DNA from 2 places in the Streptomyces sp. NPDC006384 genome. Region 2 is predicted to be linked to the other one. Evidence: riboswitches for the same ligand, from Rfam matches in the RefSeq annotation. Region 2 holds a riboswitch; the other holds the start of a gene.

Region 1 (5,305 bases), on a different contig from region 2:
CAGGGGGGCCTTGGCGAGGGCCCGGCCCAGGGCGTCCAGGGGGAGGGCGCGGGCGTCGCCCTCCCAGTGGGTCAGTTCGACGCCGACGAACATGACCGGGTCGGCGGTCTCGACGGCGGCCATGCAGCGGCGGGCGGTGCGCACGACGCCGATCCCGGCGAACTCGGCGGAGGCGGCGGCGAGGAAGTCCACCGGGTCGTCCTGCCAGTCCGGTTCGAAGAGGCGGACCCGGCCGCCGGACGCGGGCCCGTCCAGCGGGGTGCGGCCGGCCCGGCACAGCTCGGCCACGGCCGGCGGCGGCAGCGGGACGCCGACCACGCCCTCCGGGTTCACGATGATGCCGACCTGCGGGGGCAGGCCGCGGGCGAACTCCACGGCGGGGGCGATGGTGTACGCCATGTGCGCCCCGGCGACCTGGCGGAACTGCTCCTCCGAGCTGAACACCGGCACGTAGGCCTGGCCGTCGATCTCCAGGGAGGGCAGGTCGAGCGGGCCGCTGTGCGGGCCGCCGCCGTTCGGCAGCGGGACCCAGACGAAGCTGCGGCCGAGCACCTCCACGATCCGGCCGCCGGCCGACGGGACGCCGAGGGAGGCGGACAGCACCTCCTCCAGCTCGTTGCCCGGCCATCCGCCGTGCGGGTGGGGACGCGCCTGCGCCGGGAGGTCCGGTGAGAGGTCCGCCGGGAAGTCCGCTGGGAAGTCCATCTGCCTACCGCCTGCCTGGTACCGCTGCTGTGGCTGAAAAGGCTAACCCGTTCGGCCCCGCCGGCCCACGGCCGTCGCCTCAGCCGGTGAAGGCGATCCGGTGCAGCGCGTCGGCCGCCGCCCGGTCCAGGAGGACCGCCGAGCCGCAGCCGGCGGGCAGCCTGCCCTCGGCCACGGAGGCCAGCAGGCGGGCGGAGGCCGAGCGGTGCCGCAGGAAGGCGTAGCGCGAGACGCCCCGGCCGCGCTCGCGCTGGCCGGCGAGGGCGTCGTCCACGGCGACGTCGAGGAAGAGCAGGTGCAGGGTGCCGCCGCGGCGGCGGGCCTCGCGGGCCAGCCAGCGGCGCACCCAGGCCTGGGTGCCGCAGTCGTGCACGACGACGCCCTCGCCGGAGCGCAGCGCGCGGCGCAGTCCGGCGTAGTGGGCGATCCGGACCAGGGGCCGGTAGAGGGCGTACGGCAGGAAGCGGGGCATGCGGCGGTCGAAGCGGTCGCGGGTGTCCTGGGAGTCGACGCGCCGGCCGCGCACGGTGCGCCGCATGAGCGTGGACTTGCCGCTGCCGGGCAGTCCGGTGACCACCACCAGGTCGCGGGGGCCGAAGAGCAGGGCGTGCGGGCTGCGCCCGGCGCGGTCGCGCAGGTCGCGGACGACGGACGCGGGCAGGGGGGCGCACGCGTCCCCGGCCGGTGCGGTCTGCTGCGGCAGGGCGATTCCCGAAGTCGTGGCGTAGACCGTGGTCCTGTTCATCGTGATCGTCCTCCCCTGGGGCGGTTCACGAGTTCCCCTCCCCCTCGAGTGTAAAGAGAAGGTAATGCGTGGGTCTCGCGTTTTCGTGCGCTTACTGCCACAGCACGGCTACAGATCACGGTCTGCCGTGAACGGGCCCGGCGTGCGATGATGGCGGCGCCAACTGCATACCGGCCGTTTGAATCCGCGCGGGAGAGTCCCCGGCCGTGCCGGGGCGCCGAAGGAGCAAGTCCCTCCCTTGAATCTCTCAGGCACCGTCACCGCGTGGGCGAGGCACATCTGAAAAGCGGGCCGCCGTTCCACGGCCGCCCCACCCAAGGTGCAAGTCCTGACCGCCGTGGAGCGGTGGTCATGGCGAACCTCTCAGGTTCCGATGACAGATGGGGAGGATCCACCTCGCCCGTGCCGTGCTGTCCCTGGGAGACGACCGACCGATGAGCAGTACCGAACTCCGCCGTACCGCGCTGGATGCCACGCATCGCGCGCTGGGCGCGACGATGACCGACTTCGCCGGCTGGGACATGCCCCTGCGCTACGGCTCCGAGCGCGACGAGCACGTCGCGGTGCGCACCCGGGCCGGTCTCTTCGACCTCTCCCACATGGGTGAGATCACGGTCACCGGCCCGCAGGCCGCCGGCCTGCTGGACTTCGCGCTGGTCGGCAGCATCGGCACGGTGAAGCCGGGCCGGGCCCGCTACACCATGATCTGCCGCGAGGACGGCGGCATCCTCGACGACCTGATCGTCTACCGCCTCGGCGAGAGCGAGTACATGGTCGTCGCCAACGCCTCCAACGCCCAGGTGGTGCTGGACGCGCTGACCGAGCGGGCGGCCGGCTTCGACGCCGAGGTGCGCGACGACCGGGACGCCTACGCGCTGCTCGCCGTGCAGGGCCCCGAGTCCCCGGGCATCCTCGCCTCGCTCACCGACGCCGACCTGGACGGTCTGAAGTACTACGCCGGGCTGCCCGGCACGGTCGCGGGCGTCCCGGCGCTGATCGCGCGCACCGGCTACACCGGCGAGGACGGCTTCGAGCTGTTCGTGAAGCCGGAGCACGCCGTCGAGCTGTGGCAGGCGCTGACCGAGGCGGGCGAGGGCGCCGGGCTGGTCCCGTGCGGTCTGTCCTGCCGGGACACGCTCCGCCTGGAGGCGGGCATGCCGCTGTACGGGCACGAGCTGACGACGGAGCTGACGCCCTTCGACGCCGGTCTCGGCCGGGTGGTGAAGTTCGAGAAGGAGGGCGACTTCGTGGGCCGCGCCGCGCTCGAGCGGGCCGCCGCCCGGGCCGAGCAGAACCCGCCCCGCGTCCTGGTCGGCCTGATCGCCGAGGGCCGCCGGATCCCGCGCGCCGGGTACGCGGTCGTGGCCGGCGGCGAGGTGGTCGGCGAGGTCACCTCCGGCGCCCCCTCCCCCACGCTGGGCAGGCCGATCGCCATGGCGTACGTCGACGCCGCGCACGCGGCCGTGGGCACCCCCGGGGTCGGCGTGGACATCCGGGGCAGCCACGAGCCGTACGAGGTCGTGGCACTGCCGTTCTACAAGCGCCAGAAGTAGCCCCGGAAGCAGACACCGGGCGGGCGGGGCTCTCCGGCGTCCCGCCCCGCCCGCGTCCGCGTCCGTGCCGCCCGCCTGCGGTCCACCACAGTCCCCCGTCGTTCAGCACCGTCCCGCATACAGGAGAATTCAGGTCATGAGCAACCCCCAGCAGCTGCGTTACAGCAAGGAGCACGAGTGGCTGTCGGCCGCCGAGGACGGCGTCTCGACGGTCGGCATCACGGAGCACGCGGCCAACGCGCTCGGTGACGTCGTCTTCGTCCAGCTCCCCGCGGTCGGCGACACCGTGTCCGCGGGCGAGACCTGCGGCGAACTGGAGTCGACCAAGTCGGTCTCCGACCTGTACTCCCCCGTCTCCGGCGAGGTCACCGAGATCAACGAGGACGTCGTCGGCGACCCGTCGCTGGTGAACTCGGCGCCCTTCGAGGGCGGCTGGCTGTTCAAGGTGCGCGTCAGCGAGGAGCCGGGCGACCTGCTCTCCGCCGACGAGTACACCGAATTCGCCGGCGCCTGAGGAGTCACGGTCCCATGTCGCTCCTGAACACCCCCCTGCACGAGCTGGACCCCGACGTCGCGGCCGCCGTCGACGCCGAGCTGGTCCGCCAGCAGTCCACCCTCGAGATGATCGCCTCCGAGAACTTCGCGCCCGTCGCGGTCATGGAGGCGCAGGGCTCGGTCCTCACCAACAAGTACGCCGAGGGCTACCCCGGCCGCCGCTACTACGGCGGCTGCGAGCACGTCGACGTGGTCGAGCAGATCGCCGTCGACCGGGTCAAGGCGCTCTTCGGCGCCGAGCACGCCAACGTGCAGCCGCACTCCGGTGCCCAGGCCAACGCGGCCGCGATGTTCGCGCTGCTCCAGCCGGGCGACACGATCATGGGTCTGAACCTCGCCCACGGCGGGCACCTGACCCACGGCATGAAGATCAACTTCTCCGGCAAGCTGTACAACGTGGTCGCCTACCACGTCGGCGACGACGGCCGGGTCGACATGGCCGAGGTGGAGCGCCTCGCCAAGGAGAACAGGCCGAAGCTGATCGTGGCCGGCTGGTCGGCCTACCCGCGGCAGCTGGACTTCGCCGCGTTCCGCAGGATCGCGGACGAGGTCGGCGCGTACCTGATGGTCGACATGGCGCACTTCGCCGGTCTGGTCGCGGCGGGCCTGCACCCGAACCCGGTGCCGCACGCGCACGTGGTGACCACCACCACCCACAAGACGCTGGGCGGCCCGCGCGGCGGTGTGATCCTCTCCACGGCCGAGCTGGCCAAGAAGATCAACTCCGCCGTCTTCCCCGGTCAGCAGGGCGGTCCGCTGGAGCACGTGGTGGCCGCCAAGGCCGTCGCCTTCAAGGTCGCCGCGAGCGAGGACTTCAAGGAGCGCCAGCGTCGTACGCTGGAAGGCGCCCGCATCCTGGCCGAGCGCCTGGTGAAGGACGACGCGAAGGCGGCGGGCGTCTCCGTCCTGACCGGCGGCACCGACGTCCACCTGGTCCTGGTCGACCTGCGCGACTCCGAGCTGGACGGACAGCAGGCCGAGGACCGCCTGCACGAGGTCGGCATCACGGTCAACCGCAACGCCGTCCCGAACGACCCGCGTCCGCCGATGGTGACCTCCGGTCTGCGCATCGGCACGCCGGCCCTGGCGACCCGCGGCTTCACGGCCGAGGACTTCGCCGAGGTCGCGGACGTGATCGCCGAGGCGCTGAAGCCGTCCTACGACGCGGAGGCCCTCAAGGCCCGGGTGAAGACCCTGGCCGACAAGCACCCGCTGTACCCGGGTCTGAACAAGTAGACACCGTACGTCCGGGGGTGCCGTGCCCGTCACGAGCGGGCCGGCACCCCGCCTTTTCGCACCACCCTGCGCACCACCCCCGTTCTGAGGAGTTCCCGTGGCCATCTCGGTCTTCGACCTGTTCTCGATCGGTATCGGTCCGTCGAGTTCGCACACGGTCGGTCCGATGCGCGCGGCGCGCATGTTCGCCCGTCGTCTGCGCAACGAGGAGCTGCTGGACTGTGTCGCCTCGGTCCGTGCCGAGCTGTACGGCTCGCTCGGCGCCACCGGCCACGGCCACGGCACACCCAAGGCGGTGCTGCTCGGCCTGGAGGGCGCCTCGCCGCGCACGGTGGACGTGGAGAGGGCCGACGACCGCGTCGGGACGATCCGGGCCTCGGGCCGCCTGCGTCTCCTCGGCGAGCGCGAGATCGCCTTCTCCTGCGACGACGACCTGGTCCTGCACCGCCGCAAGGCCCTCCCCTACCACGCCAACGGCATGACCCTGCGGGCGTACGACGCGGCCGGCACC
Region 2 (5,305 bases):
CGGCATGAACGTCCTCCCCCGCTAGGGTCGGGACCCATGACTCTGAGCATCCGCAACCAGCTGCCCGGTACCGTCGCCGAGGTGCGCACCGGCGACGTCATGGCGACCGTGAAGGTCCGGCTGACCGGCGGCCGGGTCCTCACGTCGGCCGTCACCCGGGAGGCCGTCGAACAGCTCGGCCTCGCCCCGGGCTCGCCGGTGAGCGCACTGGTGAAGGCGACGGAGGTCTCCCTCGCCACCGGCCGGACCGAGGGCCTGTCGGTCCGCAACCAGCTGCCCGGCGCGGTCACCCGGCTCGTGCCCGGCGAGGCCATGGCGGCCGTCCACGTCACCACGGACGACGGCGAGCTCACCGCCGTGATCACCGCGGAAGCCGCCGAGGAACTGGGCCTCTTCGTGGGTTCCGACGTCGTCGCCCTGATCAAGTCGACCGAGGTCGCGCTCGCCACCGTGTGACCGGCACGGCGTGACAAGGGTGAAGGCTCCGTCCCCGGCCGGGGACGGAGCCTTCACCACGCGACCGCTCAGTCCTCGTAGGCGTCCAGCGGCGGGCAGGAGCACACCAGGTTCCGGTCACCGAAGGCCTGGTCGATACGGCGCACCGGCGGCCAGTACTTGTCGGCGGCGGACACCCCGGCCGGGAAGACGGCCTCCTCGCGGGTGTACGCGTGGTCCCAGTCGCCGCCCAGCGCCGCGGCGGTGTGCGGGGCGTTGCGCAGCGGGTTGTCCTCCGCCTCCCACGTCCCGGAGCCGACCTTCTCGATCTCCCCGCGGATGGCGATCATCGCGTCGCAGAACCGGTCCAGCTCGGCCAGGTCCTCCGACTCGGTCGGCTCGATCATCAGCGTGCCGGCCACCGGGAAGGACATCGTCGGCGCGTGGAAGCCGTAGTCGATCAGCCGCTTGGCGACGTCGTCCACGCTCACGCCGGTCGCCTTGGTCAGCGGGCGCAGGTCGATGATGCACTCGTGCGCGACCAGCCCGTCCGGACCGGTGTAGAGCACCGGGTAGTGCGGCTCGAGGCGCTTGGCGATGTAGTTGGCGGACAGCACGGCCACCTGCGTGGCGCGCTTGAGCCCCTCGCCGCCCATCAGCCGGACGTACGACCAGGAGATCGGCAGGATGCCCGCCGAGCCCCACGGCGCCGCCGAGACCGGCCCGACCCCCGTCTGCGGACCGGCCGCCGGCTGCAGCGGGTGGTTGGGCAGGTACGGCGCCAGGTGCGACCGTACGGCGACCGGGCCGACGCCGGGACCGCCGCCGCCGTGCGGGATGCAGAAGGTCTTGTGCAGGTTGAGGTGGGAGACGTCGCCGCCGAAGTGACCGGGCTTGGCGAGGCCGACCAGGGCGTTGAGGTTGGCGCCGTCCACGTAGACCTGACCGCCCGCGTCGTGCACCTGCGCGCAGATGTCGGCAACGTGCTCCTCGAAGACGCCGTGCGTCGAGGGGTACGTGATCATCAGCACGGCGAGCTCGTCACGGTGCTTCTCGATCTTGGCCCGCAGGTCCTCGACGTCGATCTCACCGTCCTCGGCGGTCTTGACGACGACGACCTTCATGCCGGCCATGACGGCGCTCGCCGCGTTGGTGCCGTGCGCGGAGGACGGGATGAGGCAGACGGTGCGCCGGTCGTCGCCGTTGGCGCGGTGGTAGCCGCGGACGGCGAGCAGGCCGGCGAACTCGCCCTGCGAACCGGCGTTGGGCTGCAGCGACACCTTGTCGTACCCGGTGACCTCGGCGAGCCGCTCCTCCAGCTCACGGATGAGCGTGAGGTAGCCCTGCGCCTGCTCGGCGGGCGCGAAGGGATGCAGCGCGCCGAACTCGGGCCAGGTGACGGGCTCCATCTCGGTGGTCGCGTTGAGCTTCATGGTGCAGGAGCCCAGCGGGATCATGCCGCGGTCCAGCGCGTAGTCGCGGTCGGCGAGGCGGCGCAGGTAGCGCAGCATCGCCGTCTCGGAGCGGTGCCGGTGGAAGACCGGGTGGGTCAGGAAGTCGTCGGTGCGCAGCAGCGCCCCGGGCAGCGTGTCCTCGGTGTCCGCGTCCAGCGCCTCGATGTCGCCCTCGACGCCGAACGCGTTCCACACGCCGCCGACCTGGGCGCGCGTGGTGGTCTCGTCACAGGCGAAGGAGACGTGGTCGGCGTCGACGAGGCGCAGGTTGATGCCGTTCTCGCGGGCTGTGTGGACGATCTCGCCGGCCCGGCCGGGCACCCGCGCGGTGACCGTGTCGAAGTAGGCGCCGTGCACGATCTCGACGCCACCGGCCGCGAGGCCCGCGGCGATGATCGAGGCGTACCGGTGGGTGCGACGGGCGATGGCCCGCAGCCCTTCGGGGCCGTGGTAGACGGCGTACATGCCGGCCATGACGGCGAGCAGCACCTGCGCGGTGCAGATGTTGCTGGTGGCCTTCTCTCGGCGGATGTGCTGCTCGCGGGTCTGCAGGGCGAGGCGGTAGGCCCTGTCGCCGTCGGCGTCCACGGAGACGCCGACCAGACGGCCGGGCAGGCTGCGCGCGAACTTCTCGTGCACGGCCATGTAGCCGGCGTGCGGCCCGCCGAAGCCCATCGGCACACCGAAGCGCTGCGTGGTGCCGACGGCGATGTCCGCGCCCAGCTCGCCGGGCGACTTCAGCAGCGTCAGCGCGAGCAGGTCGGCGGCGACGGTGACCAGCGCGCCCAGCTCGTGCGCCCGGTCGATGACCGGCTTGATGTCGCGGACGGCACCGGAGGCCCCCGGGTACTGGATCAGGACACCGTTGATCTCCCGCTCGGCGACCTCGGCGGGGATGCCCTCGGCGAGGTCGGCGACGACGACCTCGACGCCGGTCGGCTCGGCGCGGGTCCGGATGACCGCGATGGTCTGCGGCAGCGCGTCCGCGTCGACCAGGAACAGGCCCTTCTTGTTCTTGCCCATGCGCCGGGACAGGGCCATCGCCTCGGCGGCGGCGGTGCCCTCGTCCAGCAGCGAGGCGCCCGAGGTCGGCAGACCGGTGAGGTCGGCGACCATCGTCTGGAAGTTCAGCAGGGCCTCGAGCCGCCCCTGGGAGATCTCCGGCTGGTACGGCGTGTACGCGGTGTACCAGGAGGGGTTCTCCATGACGTTGCGCAGGATGACCGGCGGGGTGAAAGTGCCGTAGTAGCCGAGGCCGATCATGGAGTCGAGGACCTGGTTGCGGTCGGCCAGCGAGCGCAGCTCGGCCAGCACCTCGGCCTCGGACCGGGCGCCGGGCAGGTCCAGCGCGTCGGCGTTCTTGATCACATCCGGTACCGCGGCGGCCGTCAGCTCGTCGAGCGAGCCGTAACCGACCTGCGCGAGCATCTTGGCCCGGGCCTCGTGGTCGGGGCCGATGTGGCGCTGCTCGAAGGGTGCTGCCTGCTCGAGCTCGGAGAGCGGAATGCGAGGGGCGGTCATTGCGGAGGCCTCCTGGTCTGATGCGACCTGCGAGGGGCACCACGGCACGGGTACCCGGACGGCCTCCCCCTCTGTCATCCGGACCTGAGAGCTTCACCGGCGCCCCCAGGGGGCCACCGGCTTTCACCGTCGGTGAGAGCGGAAGCCGTCGGCCCCCGCCCTGCTTTCCAGAGTGACCTCGTCCGTGCGGTACGTGTGCCTGAGAGATTCCGGGGAGGATTTGCTCCTTCGGCGCCTCCGATGGTGTCCGGAGGACTCTCCCGCACGGGGTCAGCAGCCGTTTGCCAGCGTACCAGCGAGACCGGCGCACGAACGGCCCAGTGGGCGTCCCGGCGTTCGAGTGGCCGACCGGCCCCATGTGCCCTTTCGTAGTACCGAACGGATGATTCGCCGGATGGTTTGCGACCCAGTGCGACCAAGTGGAGGGCCCGTGCGTACCGACATCGATCCGCGCAGTCTGATAGGCCGCAAGGCGTTCGACCGCAACGGCACCAGGATCGGCACCGTCGACGAGGTCTATCTCGACGACGCCACCGGCGTCCCGGAGTGGGCCGCCGTCCGCACCGGTCTGTTCAGCAGGGACGCCTTCGTCCCCCTGGAGCCCAGCGAACTGGTCGACGGCGTCCTGCGCGTGCCCTTCGACCGGTCGCTGATCAAGGAGGCCCCCGACTTCGGCGTCGGCCGCCACCTCTCCCCGGAACAGGAGCTCCAGCTCTACCACCACTACGGCCTGGACGTGGCCGCCGCTCCCCCGCTGCCCGACCACGACTTCGGCAGGCTGGCGGGCACCGGCAACGAGGACGGCTGACGCCCCGGCGGCCCCCGTCACCGTGCCGCGCCCGGGGCGGCGGGCGCGGCATCCGGAGCCGCCGGGACCGGCCGCCCCTGTACGGAGGGGCCTGCCGTCGTTCCGTCCTCGCCGGAGCCTCCCGGCGCGGGCGCCACCAGCGGCAGCGGATCGGCCCGTGTCAGATCCGGGTCGTCGACGGGGAAGGTCCGCACCCGGCCGGGCCCGGAGTACGGCGTCTCGAAGCGCACCGTGACCCGGCCCAGGCCGCTGCCCTGCACCCACCCGTGCCCGAACTCGGTGTGCCGCACGTCATGCCCCGAGGGCCAGCGGCGCTCGGCCGGTACCCTCACCTGCTCCTCGCCGGGCCCGTCCGCCGGCCGCGGCTGCTCGGCGGGCTCCTCGCCCCGTTCCCCCGCCGCCTGCGCGAACAGGTCCTCCTGCGTGTAGTCGGCCAGCCCGCTGACGCCGACGCCGAGCAGCCGCACACCGCCCGTGGTGTCCACGGAGTCCAGCAGCCGGGCCGCGGCCTCCCGCACGACCGCCGGGTCGTCCGTGGGCCCGCGCAGCGTCTCGGAGCGCGTCAGGGTGGAGAAGTCGTACCTGCGCACCTTGAGCACGATGGTCCGCCCGGACATCCCCGAGCCGCGCAGCCGCCGCACACACCGGTCCGCCAGCCGCCGCACCTCCGCCCCGACCCGAGCCCGGTCGTGGATGTCGACGTCGTACGTGTCCTCGACCGAGACCGACTTCACCTCGCGCTCGGCGACCACCGGCCGCTCGTCACGCGCCAGTGCCATCGCGTACAGGGCGTGCCCGTGCGCCTTGCCGAGCAGTCGTACCAGTTCGTCCTCGCCGGCCTCGGCGAGCTCACCGACCGTGGTGATCCCGGCCCGCCGCAGGTGGTCTCCGGTGGCGGGTCCCACTCCGGGCAGCGTCCGCACCGGCATCGGCTCCAGCTTGGCCCGCTCCGTCCCCGGCGGGATCACGACCAGCCCGTCCGGCTTGGCCTCCTCCGAAGCGATCTTGGCGAGCATCTTGGAGGCGGCCAGCCCGACGGATCCGGTGAGCCCGGTGACGGCCCGGATGTCCGCGCGCAGCTTCGTCG

Evidence for each region. A riboswitch is a leader RNA that binds a small molecule or an ion and turns the genes downstream of it on or off. The one in region 2 is predicted to bind glycine.
Region 1: linked by a shared signal. The riboswitch ahead of gcvT (glycine cleavage system aminomethyltransferase GcvT) and the one ahead of gcvP (aminomethyl-transferring glycine dehydrogenase) in region 2 are both predicted to bind glycine.

The regions. Positions count from the first base shown of each region.
Region 1 covers NZ_JBIAHR010000025.1:36,932-42,236, reverse strand. The annotation lists gene ACFYOJ_RS28750 (enhanced serine sensitivity protein SseB) at 1-705, opposite strand, end outside; gene ACFYOJ_RS28745 (AAA family ATPase) at 785-1,450, opposite strand; glycine riboswitch at 1,630-1,723, shown strand; gene gcvT (glycine cleavage system aminomethyltransferase GcvT) at 1,885-3,003, shown strand; gene gcvH (glycine cleavage system protein GcvH) at 3,140-3,517, shown strand; gene glyA (serine hydroxymethyltransferase) at 3,532-4,794, shown strand; gene ACFYOJ_RS28725 (L-serine ammonia-lyase) at 4,892-5,305, shown strand, end outside.
Region 2 covers NZ_JBIAHR010000009.1:310,488-315,792, forward strand. The annotation lists gene ACFYOJ_RS15350 (ABC transporter ATP-binding protein) at 1-8, shown strand, start outside; gene ACFYOJ_RS15355 (TOBE domain-containing protein) at 37-456, shown strand; gene gcvP (aminomethyl-transferring glycine dehydrogenase) at 525-3,410, opposite strand; glycine riboswitch at 3,588-3,683, opposite strand; gene ACFYOJ_RS15365 (PRC-barrel domain-containing protein) at 3,841-4,218, shown strand; partial or broken gene ACFYOJ_RS15370 (DNA polymerase IV) at 4,134-5,305, opposite strand, start outside.